3 regions of the Listeria sp. MAN/IMW/UF464 genome follow, and region 2 is predicted to be linked to each of the others. Evidence: riboswitches for the same ligand, from Rfam matches in the RefSeq annotation. Region 2 holds a riboswitch; each other region holds the start of a gene.
The links. A riboswitch is a leader RNA that binds a small molecule or an ion and turns the genes downstream of it on or off. The one in region 2 is predicted to bind S-adenosylmethionine.
Positions count from the first base shown of each region.

Region 1: it holds a riboswitch for S-adenosylmethionine, as region 2 does, so the genes downstream of both, AC4PG0_RS04175 (5-methyltetrahydropteroyltriglutamate--homocysteine S-methyltransferase) here and AC4PG0_RS12805 (methionine ABC transporter ATP-binding protein) in region 2, are expected to answer to the same signal.
Region 3: it holds a riboswitch for S-adenosylmethionine, as region 2 does, so the genes downstream of both, AC4PG0_RS05340 (O-acetylhomoserine aminocarboxypropyltransferase/cysteine synthase family protein) here and AC4PG0_RS12805 (methionine ABC transporter ATP-binding protein) in region 2, are expected to answer to the same signal.

Region 1 is NZ_JBZWZP010000001.1:809,924-814,770, reverse strand. Features, by position in the region: gene lcp (putative cellulose-binding protein LCP) at 1-404, shown strand, start outside; gene AC4PG0_RS04185 (DUF1294 domain-containing protein) at 669-926, opposite strand; gene AC4PG0_RS04180 (RidA family protein) at 1,005-1,382, shown strand; SAM riboswitch class I at 1,447-1,543, shown strand; gene AC4PG0_RS04175 (5-methyltetrahydropteroyltriglutamate--homocysteine S-methyltransferase) at 1,638-2,741, shown strand; gene uvrC (excinuclease ABC subunit UvrC) at 2,838-3,938, shown strand; gene AC4PG0_RS04165 (amino acid ABC transporter substrate-binding protein/permease) at 4,109-4,847, shown strand, end outside.
Region 2 is NZ_JBZWZP010000004.1:43,857-48,703, reverse strand. Features, by position in the region: gene cesR (response regulator CesR) at 1-559, shown strand, start outside; gene cesK (histidine kinase CesK) at 549-1,691, shown strand; gene AC4PG0_RS12810 (hypothetical protein) at 1,770-1,958, shown strand; SAM riboswitch class I at 2,067-2,185, shown strand; gene AC4PG0_RS12805 (methionine ABC transporter ATP-binding protein) at 2,275-3,297, shown strand; gene AC4PG0_RS12800 (methionine ABC transporter permease) at 3,294-3,968, shown strand; gene AC4PG0_RS12795 (MetQ/NlpA family ABC transporter substrate-binding protein) at 4,033-4,847, shown strand, end outside.
Region 3 is NZ_JBZWZP010000001.1:1,041,993-1,046,839, forward strand. Features, by position in the region: gene AC4PG0_RS05325 (Crp/Fnr family transcriptional regulator) at 1-481, shown strand, start outside; gene AC4PG0_RS05330 (LPXTG cell wall anchor domain-containing protein) at 694-1,986, shown strand; gene AC4PG0_RS05335 (HdeD family acid-resistance protein) at 2,033-2,560, opposite strand; SAM riboswitch class I at 2,799-2,899, shown strand; gene AC4PG0_RS05340 (O-acetylhomoserine aminocarboxypropyltransferase/cysteine synthase family protein) at 3,008-4,285, shown strand; gene metX (homoserine O-acetyltransferase MetX) at 4,302-4,847, shown strand, end outside.

The DNA.
Region 1 (4,847 bases), on a different contig from region 2:
CAATTCCTTTCTCCAAAATCCAAGTAGATGGTAAAGTAGATGTAAATAAAGCTGGTATCTACAAAGTGATTTACACGTATGATCCAAATGAAGGAACTGCAGATGCGGGGAAGGAACAACTTTCTGTTACAGCTAACATTCAAGTAAAAGCAGAAAATGTAAAACCTGTTGACCCATCAGACCCAACAGGACCTACAAATCCAGTAAAACCATCAGTAGAAAAAACACCATTAAAAGTAGTTGATAACAAGCAACATACAACAACATATGAAGCAGCAAAACCATTACCAAAAACAGGTGACCAAACAAACACTTGGGTAATCTGGACAGGCATGAGCTTACTTGTTCTAAGCATGCTCTTGTTGGTGATGAGAGGTAGAAAGAAATTAAGAAGGAAAAATTAATAAAAGATAGAATAAAAATACCGACCAGTTTTCTCTGGTCGGTATTTTTTGCTATTAGACATAATAGATTTGTTATAGTGTTTTACTAATTTTAAGAACTGTACAAAAAGACTGTTAAAATATAGCTATGAATTACTTTTATCAAAGATAGAAATCATGTTTAAAAGACAATTGAGATGACTCCTGTCAAGCACTGCAAAACTATTTCTGCTGGGAATTTGAACATTATAAAAGCTAAAAAATCGACAAATTTAGCTTGTTAATTCAGTACAACCACCAAACCAAAACCCCAACAGTCCAAACCATCGCAAGTGGCACTAAAATCCGAAACTTCGGCTTTTGCGTTTTATGGTGAAACAACTGCATCGACATCCAACTACCAAAGGCACCACCAAGAAATGCGGAGAGAAGTAGTACCGATTCAGGTATCCGGTATGCGTGTTTAATTGCTTTCCGTTTATCAACAGCGAATAATAGAAAAGAAATAAGCGTTATCGCGATTAAATATATCGTTAAAATCATTCAGAAATCCCCCTTTATTGCTAAAACTAACTTTATTGATTAGAATAAAAGCATACCACAAAAGAAAGCAGGGATAAAATGGCAAAAGAAATTATTCAAACCTCGTCAGCCCCAAAAGCACTCGGACCATATTCACAAGCTGTAAAAGTGAATGGACTTATTTTCACATCAGGTCAACTTGGTATTAACCCAGCAACTGGAGAATTAGCAGAAGGCGCAACAAAACAAGCTGAGCAAGCTTTTAAAAATTTAGCAGCCGTACTAGAAGAAGCGGGTTCTGGACTAGATAAAATCATTAAAGCGACTGTTTTCTTCAAAGATTTAAATGATTTTACAGCTGTGAATGAAGTATACGCTACTTTCTTTTCCAGTGATTTCCCCGCAAGAAGTGCTTTCCAAGTAGCCAAGTTACCGCTTGACGCTGACATTGAAATCGAAGTTATCGCAGAAGCATAAATATTCAGAAATAAATTTGACAATCACGAGAAGTAAACGATATAATAAGAACCAATTACATAGTAACTTATCAAGAAAGGTGGAGGGTTCTGGCCCAGTGAAGCCTTGGCAACCGGACTTTTCACGGTGCCAAATCCAGCAGTATCACTGACAGATAAGGCACGCGAAACAGGTAAATCACTCTTTCCCTTAAAAGCTGTCTTTTGGGGGAAAGTTTTTTTGTACATAAAAATAACTAGAATTGAGGCGAAGAAAATGAATCAAGTGGCACCATTTTATGCAGATCATGTTGGAAGTATTTTACGGACAAAGGCAATTAAAGAGGCACGCGAGAAATTCCAAAGTGGCGAAATTACAACTCAAGAATTACGTGAAATTGAAAATGCAGAAATTAAGTATATTGTTGAAAAACAAAAAGAAGTGGGTTTAAAAGCAATTACTGATGGCGAATTTCGCCGCGCTTGGTGGCATTTTGATTTCTTAGAGAATTTGGATGGGGTAGAAGGATACGATGCGGCGGGAGGCATTCAATTTAGCAAAGTCCAAACAAAATCTCATTCGGTGAAAATTACAGGTCCAATTGATTTCACGACGCATCCATTTATAGAAGATTTTATTTTCCTAAAAGAAGCCGTTGGTGAAAATCATGTAGCAAAACAAACGATTCCAAGTCCGGCGATGCTTCATTATCGTGGTGACATGGAGTATCAGCCATATATAGACGATGCTGATAAATTTGTGGCTGATTTAGCGGCTGCTTATCAAAAAGCGATTCAAGCCTTTTATGATGCCGGTTGTCGTTATTTACAATTAGATGATACATCGTGGAGCTATTTATGCTCTGATGAACAGCGTGAAGTTGTACGTGAGCGAGGTTTTGACCCCGATACACTGCAAGAAACATATAAAACGCTTATTAATGAAGCTATCAAGTATAAACCAGCAGATATGGTTATTACGATGCACATTTGTCGTGGGAATTTCCGCTCTACGTGGATAGCAGAAGGCGGTTATGGACCAGTTGCAGCAACATTATTTGGCAAGCTAAATATCGATGGTTTCTTTTTAGAATATGATAATGAACGTTCTGGAGATTTTTCACCACTAAAATATGTAGCGCGCCCAGATTTGAAAATCGTTCTCGGCTTAATCACCTCTAAAACAGGGGATTTAGAAGATGAAACGGCAATCAAAGCACGAATTAAAGAAGCGAGTGAGATTGTGCCGCTAAACCAATTATGCCTTAGCCCACAGTGCGGATTCGCCTCTACAGAAGAAGGCAATATTTTAAGTGAAGAAGAGCAATGGAACAAATTACGTTACGTCGTCAAAATCGCAGAAGACGTTTGGGGGAAATAACAAATAAGAAGAACTGGCCTAGGCTAGTTCTTTTTTCGTCTTTACAAAAACAGCAAGTAGGAATAGAATAGATGTTCTAGAAGGAGGGGAAGCCCTTTGGATGACAAATTACAAACCAAATTAACCTTATTACCTGAATCACCAGGTTGCTATATTTATAGAGATGAAAATAACGAAATACTTTATATTGGCAAATCTAAATGTTTAAAAAACCGTATAAAGTCTTATTTTCATAGTAAACAAATCGGTAAAACTGCAAGACTTGTAAGACAAATTCGTGATTTAGAACTAATTATCACTACCTCCGAAAAAGAGGCACTACTTCTCGAGATGATTTTAATTCAAAAATATCAACCTCCTTTCAATATCCAGTTAAAAGAAGGAACGAGTTATCCCTATATTAAAATCACGAATGAGAAAAATCCGCATATCGAAGTCGTATTTGAAGTGAAACAAGATGGCGCGCACTACTTCGGTCCATATCCTGGTCGGTTTTCAGCAAGGCAAACGGTAGAACTTATTGAAAAATTATATCCGCTTTGTAGATGTGACGGAAAGCCGGGACGTCCGTGTTTGTACTATCATTTAGGACTTTGCCTAGGACCTTGCCAAGCAGAAATTGAACCCGCTGTATATAAAAAACAAATTCAAAAAATTAGTCGTTTTCTTGAAGGCGATGTTAAAGGCGTGAAGGGGAAGCTCACTAAAGACATGGAAGCAGCCACCGAAAAACTGGAATTCGAAAGAGCTGCTGAACTACGCGATAAAATCCATGCTATTAATGAAACCATCGAAAAACAACATATTATTTTCCCCGGACTAAAAAATCGTGATATTATCGGCTGTTATGAACAAGATAATCATTTAAGTGTTTTCGTTTTCTTTGTCCGAAATGGCGCAATCAACGGTAGTAAATGGCATGTTTTCCCAATCGAAAATTCGCTCCAAGAAGACTTAGCCAATTTTATCAACCAATTTTACGAAGATCCAAATAATATCCAACCAAAAGAGTTGCTAATCGCAGAAAAAATCGATAAAATTACTTTGAAAGAGCCGCTCCGTAAGGCTTCTTCCTTCCCGCAAAAAGGTGGAAAGAAGAAACAGCTTAATTTAGCTATCGAAAACGCTAAGAGTACGTATGCCGCATATGCTAAGATGAAAGAATACGATTTTGAAAACCAATTGAAAAACAGTTAGAAGCTAGCTTTCACTGATTAGCTTCTTTGTTTTGCTGTATTGAAAATCTTATCATAAATAACTATGGTCAATAATCTAGCCTTATGGTAAAATCTTACGAGTACGGAAAAAAATTAATGCTACATAAAATAATTAATAATAGCTAAACACATATAGAGGGAGGACACAATATGAAGAAATTTTCACGCTTCATACTAACAATGGCAATTGCATGTGTTGCCATGTTCATTTTCACAGGAAACGGGTTAAATGCAAAAGCCGCTGAAGAAACATATTTGATTGGTACAGATACTACTTTTGCACCTTTTGAATTTGAAAAAGATGGGAAACATGTCGGGATTGACATGGACATTCTTAAAGCCATTGCCAAAGATCAAAATTTTAAATATGAAATTAAAGCAATGGGATTCAATGCAGCCGTTCAAGCACTTGAAGCTAATCAAGTAGACGGCGTAATCGCTGGAATGAGTATTACAGACGAACGGAAACAAAAATTCGATTTCTCTGATCCGTACTTTGACTCTGGCGTTGTTATGGGAATCCTGAAAGATAACGACGAAATCAAGAATTATGATGATTTAAAAGGCAAAAAAGTAGCCGTTAAAACAGGTACAGAAGGTTACGCTTTCGCTGAAAAAATAAAAGATAAATATGGTTTTGATATTGTTGTATTTGATGACTCTGCACAAATGTATGATGACGTTAAAACAAGAAATTCAGTTGCATGTTTTGATGATTATCCAGTACTCGCTTATGGCGTGCAAACTGGAAACGGCTTAAAAATCGTTACTGAAAAAGAAAAAGGAAATTCATATGGTTTTGCCGTTAATAAAGGCCAAAATCAAGAACTTTTAAAGAAATTCAATGACGGCCTTGTTAATATTAAAGCTAGCGGCGAATACGATAAAA
Region 2 (4,847 bases):
GCCAACATTAGTGATTTTAGATATAATGATGCCAGAAATGAATGGCCTTGAAGTATGCCGATTAATGCGGAAAAATGGTATTTTAACGCCAATTTTAATGCTTAGTGCAAAGGCAGAAGATAATGATAAAATTATGGGACTATTAACTGGAGCGGATGATTATATGGTCAAACCGTTTAATCCTTTAGAGCTCTCTGTTCGCGTTAAAGCGATTTTAAGACGTATGCAACAAATGAGTCAAGCAGAGCCAGTTAGTCAAGATAAGGTCATTATTGGGCCAATTGTAGTTGATCGCGGGCTTCATGTTGTAACTGTTGGAGAAAAAGAACTTCATCTAACTACTTCAGAATTTGATATTTTATTTTTACTAGCGAGTGAACCAGGTCGTGTTTTCAGTTCAGAATATATTTTTGAGAAAATTTGGCAGGAGAAAGCACTCGGAGCGAGTAAAACGGTCATGGTCCATATTAGCAACTTGCGCGATAAATTGAGAGATGCTATGGGCGGAGAAAATGTGATTAAGACAATATGGGGAGTAGGGTACAAAATTGAAATCTAGGCTGGAAGTGTTGTTTACGAAAATTAGCCATGTGATGAATGTTTGGCAGGCGACTTTTTTTGCAATAGTGTCTTGGGTTTTTGCTTTGATTACTGTCCAAACTATTTATTTGTGGAGTATTTCTATTCGTGATGATTCTTTGTTTTTACGTGAAGTGACGCAATCTATGGTTCAACTTTTTGGGCCGAATAAATATACTCGGATAATGCAGTCGTTTTGGATGTTATCGCTGAAGTTTTTAATTATCTTTTTGATTGCTTGTTTATTCTTTGCATTCTTTTATCGATTGATGCGTCAGCGGATATTAAAAAAACAACTACGAACGATTAATTTTGCTTTAAATGATGGAAAGCCGGTTGATACAGAAAGTTTTGTCCCGGAAATTCAAGAACTTGAGCGAAACATTGAAAATATGCGTGAACGACAAAATAAATTAATGAAAAAGGAAGAACAGGCGCAGCAAGCTAGGAATGACTTAATTACGAATGTCTCACATGATTTGCGGACGCCTTTAACGTCGATTTTAGGATATTTAAGTTATATTCATGAGGATCGTTATCGTGATGAGATTGAGCTGCGTTATTATACGGAACTTGTTTACGGAAAAGCGCGTCATCTGCATAAACTGATTGATGATTTATTCTCTTATACTAGGCTTGATAGTGTTGATTACCAATTAAAAAAAGATGAACTAGACATCATTGAATTACTCAGACAATTAGTAGCAGAATATGACGGACGAGCTGCAGAACGAAATATGCAGATAATCGAACATTTTGATGCCAATAAACTCATCATTGGTGGCGATGGTAACCAAATTATGCGTTTGTTTGAGAATTTATTTTCCAATGCGCTTAGATACGGAGAAGGAAATAAACAAATTGATGTAAGCGCGAAAAAAGAAGATAATATGGCTGTTGTGCGGGTCACTAACTATGGTGAAGAGATTCCAACCGTTGATTTACCTTATCTATTTGAACGTTTTTACAAAGTAGATAAAAATCGGACAACAACGGGTACTGGCTTAGGCCTTGCAATCGCTAAGTCTATCGTTGAAAAACACGGCGGAATTGTTACCGCAGAAAGCAAACATCGCAAAACAAGTTTTATCGTCAAATTGCCGCTCATTTAATCTTTAAAAATTCTTAAATGTTTCTTTCCTTGTGATTTATGTTCTTTCAGTAGAATATAAATCACGGAGGAGAGAAAAATGAAAAAACATATTGTTTTAATTGTTGTTGCTTGTATCACGGTCATTGCGGTATTTATGTACATAATTCAAGTCAATAGTAGCGAACTTAAATATCAAAATAGAGCTCAGATTAAAATAGCCTCTCAGTTAGCTAGCCAGGAAGATTCGGGAGAAAATAGTATTATTAGTGAAGTAAATTACAAATAGATGCGTATAAATAAAAAAGTTATTGACAAAGTGTGACGGAAAAGGTAATATGAAAAAACAAGAAACGTCACTATAGTCACAAATGAAGTGATATAATAATATGTAGAAATCTTATCCAGAGTGGTGGAGGGAAATGCCCTGTGAAACCCAGCAACCTAAACAATAATTCATTATGTGTTTAAGGTGCTAAGTCATGCAGAACAACGATTTGTTCTGAAAGATGAGAAGGAAGTTAGCCCATTTGAAAAAATGCTGCCTTTCTGCTCATTAGCAGGAAGGCTTTTTTGTATATCAGAATGTAGAAAAGGTGATAGAGATGATTACGTTACAGAACGTCGTAAAAGAATATACGTCCAGAAATAACAAAGTTCTCGCTGTCGACCATGTCGATTTAGAAATTGAACAAGGTGAGATTTTCGGAGTAGTTGGTTATTCAGGGGCTGGTAAAAGTACACTAATCCGAATGTTCAATGGATTAGAACTACCAACAGAAGGGTCTGTTGAAGTAGATAACCTACTAATTAGCCAAATTCGTGGTAGTAAATTAAGAAAAGCGCGCCAACAAATCGGAATGATATTTCAACATTTTAATTTATTATGGTCTAGAACTGTTGCAGAGAATATCGCGTTTCCATTAGAAATTGCTGGTGTTCGCGGTGAAAAAAGACGTTTTCGGGTCAATGAACTAATCCGACTCGTTGGCTTAGAAGGAAAAGAAAACGCCTATCCAGCTGAACTAAGTGGTGGGCAAAAACAGCGCGTAGGTATTGCAAGAGCGCTCGCCAATAATCCTAAAGTATTGCTTTGTGATGAGGCTACATCCGCACTAGATCCACAAACGACCGATGAAGTTCTAGAATTATTGCTAGACATAAATAAACGCCTCAACCTAACTATCATCGTTATCACCCACGAAATGCACGTTATTCGGAAAATCTGTAATCGCGTGGCAGTCATGGAAAACGGGAAAGTTGCTGAACTCGGTGACGTACTAGATGTGTTCCGCCATCCTAAAGAAAAAGTAACGCAGCGTTTCGTCCGCCAAGTAACTGATTCAGACGAAACGGAAGAACTAATCCATCTATTACTCGATAATTACGCAGAAGGTAAAATCGTTAAACTACTCTTCATGAGTGAAAATGCAACTCAACCAGTTATCTCTCAAGTAGCAAAAGAAAATGATGTTATGCTAAATGTCCTTCATGGGAACTTAACTCAAACGCAAAACGGTGCATACGGAACATTGTATGTCCAAGTTTTAGGCACAGAAGAAGCGATAGATGCCAGTCTAACACAGCTACGTCAACTTAAAGTAGAAACGGAAGTGTTAGAACGATGACGAAATTACAAGAGTTATTTCCAAATGTTGATTTTCAAATGATGTGGGTTGCCACACAAGAAACGCTATATATGACACTTACTTCATTATTTGCAGTTTTTTTGCTAGGAATCGTGCTAGGATTATTACTATTTTTAACCAATAATAAAAAACATGCCGGAGCGCGCATTTTATACTGGATAACAGCAATCCTTGTTAATGTGTTCCGTTCCATTCCTTTTATTATTTTAATCGTGTTACTTTTACCGATGACAAAATCGTTAGTCGGAACCGTAATTGGACCGAAAGCAGCACTTCCAGCTTTAATTATCTCAGCAGCTCCGTTCTATGGTCGGATGGTAGAAATTGCTTTTCGCGAAGTAGACAAAGGCGTTATTGAAGCCGCTAAATCCATGGGTGCGAATATGTTTACTATTATTGGTAAAGTGCTCATCCCAGAAGCCTTACCAGCGATTATTTCTGGTATTACAGTGACAGCAATTTCACTTGTTGGATTCACAGCGATGGCCGGCGTCATTGGTGCAGGTGGGCTTGGAAATACAGCTTATCTTGAAGGATTCCAACGTGGACAACCTGATGTAACGGTACTTGCGACAATTATTATTTTAATTATCGTCTTTATTTTCCAATTTATCGGCGACTTCCTAACAAAACGAACCGATAAACGCTAATCAATGTATATGAAGAAATTTATATAAAAAAACGCGGAATCCCCGCAAAAAAGGAGAGAATTTCATGAAAAAGGTTCTTGGTTTAATTTTCACATTAAGTTTAGTTTTAGTACTTACAGCTTGCGGTGGCTCCTCAGATAAAGCTTCATCTAGTAAAGACGATAATAAATTGGTAGTGGGTGCGTCAAATACACCCCATGCTCAAATCTTAGAACAAGCAAAACCTATCTTAAAAGATAAAGGGATTGACTTGAAAATTGTTAAATATACAGACTACGTTATGCCTAATAAAGCCCTAGAAGAAGGCGATTTAGATGCTAACTACTTCCAACATAAACCATATCTTGAATTAGAAGAAAAAGAAAAAGGTTACAAATTTGCTGATGTCGGTGCTATTCACATCGAACCAATGGGCATTTATTCTAAAAAAGTAAAAGATATTAAAGATTTAAAAGACGGCGCGCAAGTTTTACTTTCTAACTCAAAATCTGACTGGCCGCGTGTTATTGGGATTTTTGTAGACAATGGACTTTTAACACTTAAAGATGGCGTGAAACCACAAGATGCAACATTTGACGACATTAAAGACAATCCGAAAAACTTGAAATTCAAATATGATTTTGACCCAGCTTACTTGATGACTGCATATAATAATGAAGAAGGCGATGTTGTCGCTATTAACTCAAACTTTGTTGTAGACCAAGGCTTAAATCCTTCTAAAGATGCTATTGCAATCGAAAGCAAAGATTCTCCTTACGCTAATATTGTTGTAACTACGGACAAGAAAAAAGACGACAAAAACATTAAAGAACTAGTTAAAGTGTTACATTCAAAAGAAATTCAAGATTACATTACGAAAGAATGGGACGGAGCAGTTGT
Region 3 (4,847 bases), on a different contig from region 2:
TAGCTTCTTAGGTAAACAAGATTCTATCGGTCCGCTTACATTACTTGGAGGAGCCAAATCACCTGCAAACTATACGTCTATTAGTGAAGTTAGTGTTTATCAATTTGAACGTAAATATGTTTTGAATAAACTCTTAAGCTCACCAGATGTATTTTGGCAAATGAACTCACTTATGCAAAGTATGGTTTCCCCCATGTTAGAGCGAGAAGCTTATGTGAATTTGCCTTCTAGTGAGAAAGTTTTGGCTGGATTAATTGCTTGTGGAGAAAGATTTGGAAGAATTGAATCAGACGGTTCATGCTTAATTCCATACTATTTTACTCAAAAAATCTTAGGCAATTACTTAAATCTAGCTCGAGCTTACGTTGCTACTAACTTGCGTAAACTTGAAGAAGATGGTGTTATTTCTTTATCGCCGAAACCTTGGCGTATAACTGATTTCGAGAATCGCAAACAAAACTTAAGCAATACATATAAATAGTTTTAAAGCCGCATATTTTATATTATGCGGCTTTTTTATGTTAAATAAAGGATAAATATTCGCTGATTAATTTTATCATCGTATTTTTTGACACATTCGTAATCTTTCGGTAATTTTTTTGTAAAATAAATTTAATATTTTCTTTCACAAAGTTAAATAATATTGTATAATTAATTTGCAACATAAAATAAACAGGGAATTGGGGATATAGAATGAAAAACATCAGAAAAAAGTTAATTGTAATTTTAGCATTTGGACTAGTTTTATCGATTAGCACTCCCGTTTTTGCTACAGAATCCGGAGAACAAAATGAATCAACAACAGAAACAACTACAAAAAACAATTCGCTTGAAGAACAAAATTCTAAAAAAGAACTTTTAAAAGCCAGCGCAAATGCAGTAGTTGGAAAAACGAACCTTTCTTTTAAAATTGGGGATACACCCACTGCGCAAGATTTTGTAACAGTCAATGATGCATCAAATAATCCAACATTTACTTTTAAAAATGGACAACCTGTAACGAATGCTCCAGGAAACTACTCAACAGAGATTCAAGTGACTTTCGATGATAATACTTCTACGGATATAACAGTTAATTACATAGTAAAAGAAGCCGCACCACTTGCAACGCTAAAAACAACAACACCTGTGATTGAATTAGGCTCCAAACCAACACCGAATCAATTCGCAACACCTGCCGCAGGAGCAAAATTAAGCTTTAAATCCGGAGCGCCTTCTACCAAGAAAACTGGTACTTTTACAACAACAATAGTAGCTACGAAAGATGGAAAAACTAGTGAATTAATAGTTACTTACAAAGTTCTAGATCAAGAGCCGCCAAAGATTAGTGTTAATCCAGACGACTATCCGTTTGTTGTCAAAGGAGAAACTATAACGCCCTCTACATTTGTAACAGCTACTGATAACTCGGGTAAAGTTACTTTAACTTTTAAACCTGGATATGAACCAACATATACTCGACTTGGTATGCATACCTTTGTTGTTATCGCAACAGATCCATCAGGAAATACAACAGAATTTTCTTCTTACTACGTTATCGTTAGTGATAAACCTACACTTAAAGCACCTACTCTTGATTTGAAAAGAAGTACACCTTCCATTCTATACGGAGTTACTCTGCCTAACTTAGGTGTAATTGCAGAAGATGAGGACGAAAATTTGATTGGATGGTCTATAGAAGATGAAAAAGGAAACTTCACCATTACATTCGAAACACCACTACAACCAGGTGATATATTTGCTTTATACAGCAGTACTGAAGTAGAATACAGTGAAAAAACCTATTACATTTATGACCCAGAAACGTTGAAAATTAGAGAACTATATGAATCGCCTTCTGAAGTAAAAACAATAAATACTAAGAATAGTAATACTAACAGCACTAAAAAAATTATCCCGAAAACCGGTGATGCTAATTCAATCCCGTTAACATTGATTGGACTTATCTTAGCTGGCAGTTCAGTAATCTTTTTACGAAAAAAATAACACAAAAAAAGTGAAACCAATTTATACAATTGGTTTCACTTTTTTATTAATAACTTTTTCCCATAAAGAAAAATGTTGCGATTGCGCCGATACCTTGAACGATGAAGAAAATTGCTACGACAAGAACGATACCAATTGCGGAGACAACTGGATTGAATAGAGCGATAAAACCAACAATGATACCAATAATACCAATTGTTAAAATCCAGCCCCAGCCTTGTACGTTATTTTGTTTAGCAGTGAATGCGCCGATTGTACGCATAATACCAGCAAACAATACCCACATACCAAACAGCAATACAAGTGTTAATGTTCCATCAAATTCATTAAATAATAGCAAGAAACCTAGTAAGATGGATAAAATTCCGTCAGCTAGTACCCACCCAGAAACATTTTGTGATTTTCTATCTGAGAAATAAGAAATTGTGTGGAAAATACCTGAAATCAGTAGTAAGAAACCGATCATCAATGTTGAGGTTAATAATGAAATACCTGGATGGAATAAGAACCAAATTCCAAGTACAATCATCGCAATCCCTGCTAATAAAACAAGAATACGTGTAAATGTCTTCATTTTTATTTCAACTCCCCTTTATTTGTGCTAATCTAACCCCACTTTTAATGAAATATAATTAGTCTTAACTATAATAGCCTAAAAAATGGATTTTAAAACCTTTTTAAAGTGAAATATTAGTCTAAAAAACAGCTTTGTCACAAAAATTCCACACACAAGTGCTATTTTTGGACTTTTTAAATACTTAGTTGACAATTTGTTTCATCCAGCGTAATATATAACTTAATTTAATAGTATTTTCTTATCACGAAAGGTGGAGGGACTGGCCCTTTGAAGCCTTAGCAACCGGAATTTATTTTCACGGTGCTAATTCCAGCAGTATATTCTGAAAGATAAGTCGGAAATCCAAGTTTAGGAAACTCTATCCTCTCTGGCGGCTTATATACTGCTAGGGAGGTTTTTTGATGGAAATTACTGATAAATACATATTAAAGAGGAGTGGATTTTATGAGTAATGAGTATAAATTCGAAACAATTCAAGTACACGGCGGACATACACCGGACGGAGATACGCATTCTAGAGCCGTACCAATTTATCAAACAACATCGTATACATTTGATAGCCCGGAACATGCCGCAGCCTTATTTGGTTTACAAGAAACTGGAAATATTTATACACGAATTATGAATCCGACTACAGCTGTTTTAGAAGAACGATTAACTTTACTTGAAGGTGGCATTGGTGCGGTTGCAACGGCTTCAGGCATGGCTGCTATTACTTACTCGATTTTAAATATTGCTGGTTCCGGCGATCATATCGTCGCAGCCGCAACACTTTATGGTGGAACACACACTCTTTTTTCACATACATTTAAAACGTTTGGCATTGATGTTACTTTTGTCGACCCTAACGAACCTGAAAATTTTGAAAAAGCAATGAAAGAAAATACGAAAGCCGTATTCATTGAAACGATTGGTAATCCTGATATTAATATTATTGATATTGAAAAAGTAGCTGAGATAGCGCACGCATCTGATGTCCCGCTAATTGTTGATAATACTTTTGCGACCGCTTATTTAAATCGCCCATTTGATTTTGGTGCAGATATTGTCGTTTACTCGGCAACCAAATTTATCGGTGGTCACGGGGTTGCAATTGGTGGCGCTGTTATTGACTCTGGTAAATTTAACTGGGCAAATGGGAAGTTTCCAAAACTCGTTGTACCTGATGATAGTTATAATGGGCTATCTTATACGAATGATGTTGGTGCGGCGGCCTATATTACCAAGCTCCGTGTCTCGCTCCTTCGTGACACTGGTGCCGCACTTTCCCCGTTCAACGCCTTCTTACTCATTTTAGGGCTAGAAACATTATCTTTACGACTTGAACAACACGTGAAAAATGCGAAACAAGTAGCGAATTTCCTAAATGATCATCCAAAAGTTGCTTGGGTTAATTATCCTGGCTTAAAAGACAACAAATACCACGATTTAGCCCAAAAATATTTACCAAAAGGACCTGGTTCCATTTTCACTTTTGGCGTTAAAGGTGGTTACGCGGCTGGGAAAAAGGTTATCGAATCTGTGGAGTTATTCTCGCATCTAGCCAACGTTGGCGACGCAAAATCGCTTATAATCCACCCAGCATCAACGACTCATCAACAACTAAGCGAAGAACAACAATTAACAGCTGGCGTTAAACCAGAATCCATCCGTCTTTCTATCGGAATCGAAAATGCGGATGATATTATTCAAGATTTAACGAAAGCACTAGAGCAAATTTAGGAGGAAGTGAAGAGAAGTGACCTTACAACAAAAAGAACTATTTCAAAAAAGTCCTCTTCTACTTGAAAACGGGGAAACATTAAGTCCAGTTTTAGTTGGCTATGAAACGTATGGGACACTTTCTGCCTCACGCGATAATTGTATTTTGTTAGAACATGCGCTCACTGGGACAGCTCATGCGGCGAAACATTTTGAAGATGACGCCCCTGGTTGGTGGGATGATTATATTGGTCCGGGGAAAACGATTGATACAGACAAATATTTTCTTGTTTGTACGAATGTATTTGGTGGTTGTAGTGGAACGACTGGCCCCTCCTCTATTAATCCAAAAACAGGCGAGCCTTTCCGGTTACAATTTCCCGGATTTTCAATTAAAGATATTATTAAAGTGCAGCGTGAACTTTTGGAACAACTTGGGGTTACAAGGATTGTTTCGGTGATTGGGGGATCGATGGGTGGAATGCAAGCCACAGAATGGGCGATTGATTATGCCGATATAACAGATAGCATTATCAACATCGCCTCCCCACTTGCTGCCGGACCTGATGCGATTGGTTATAAC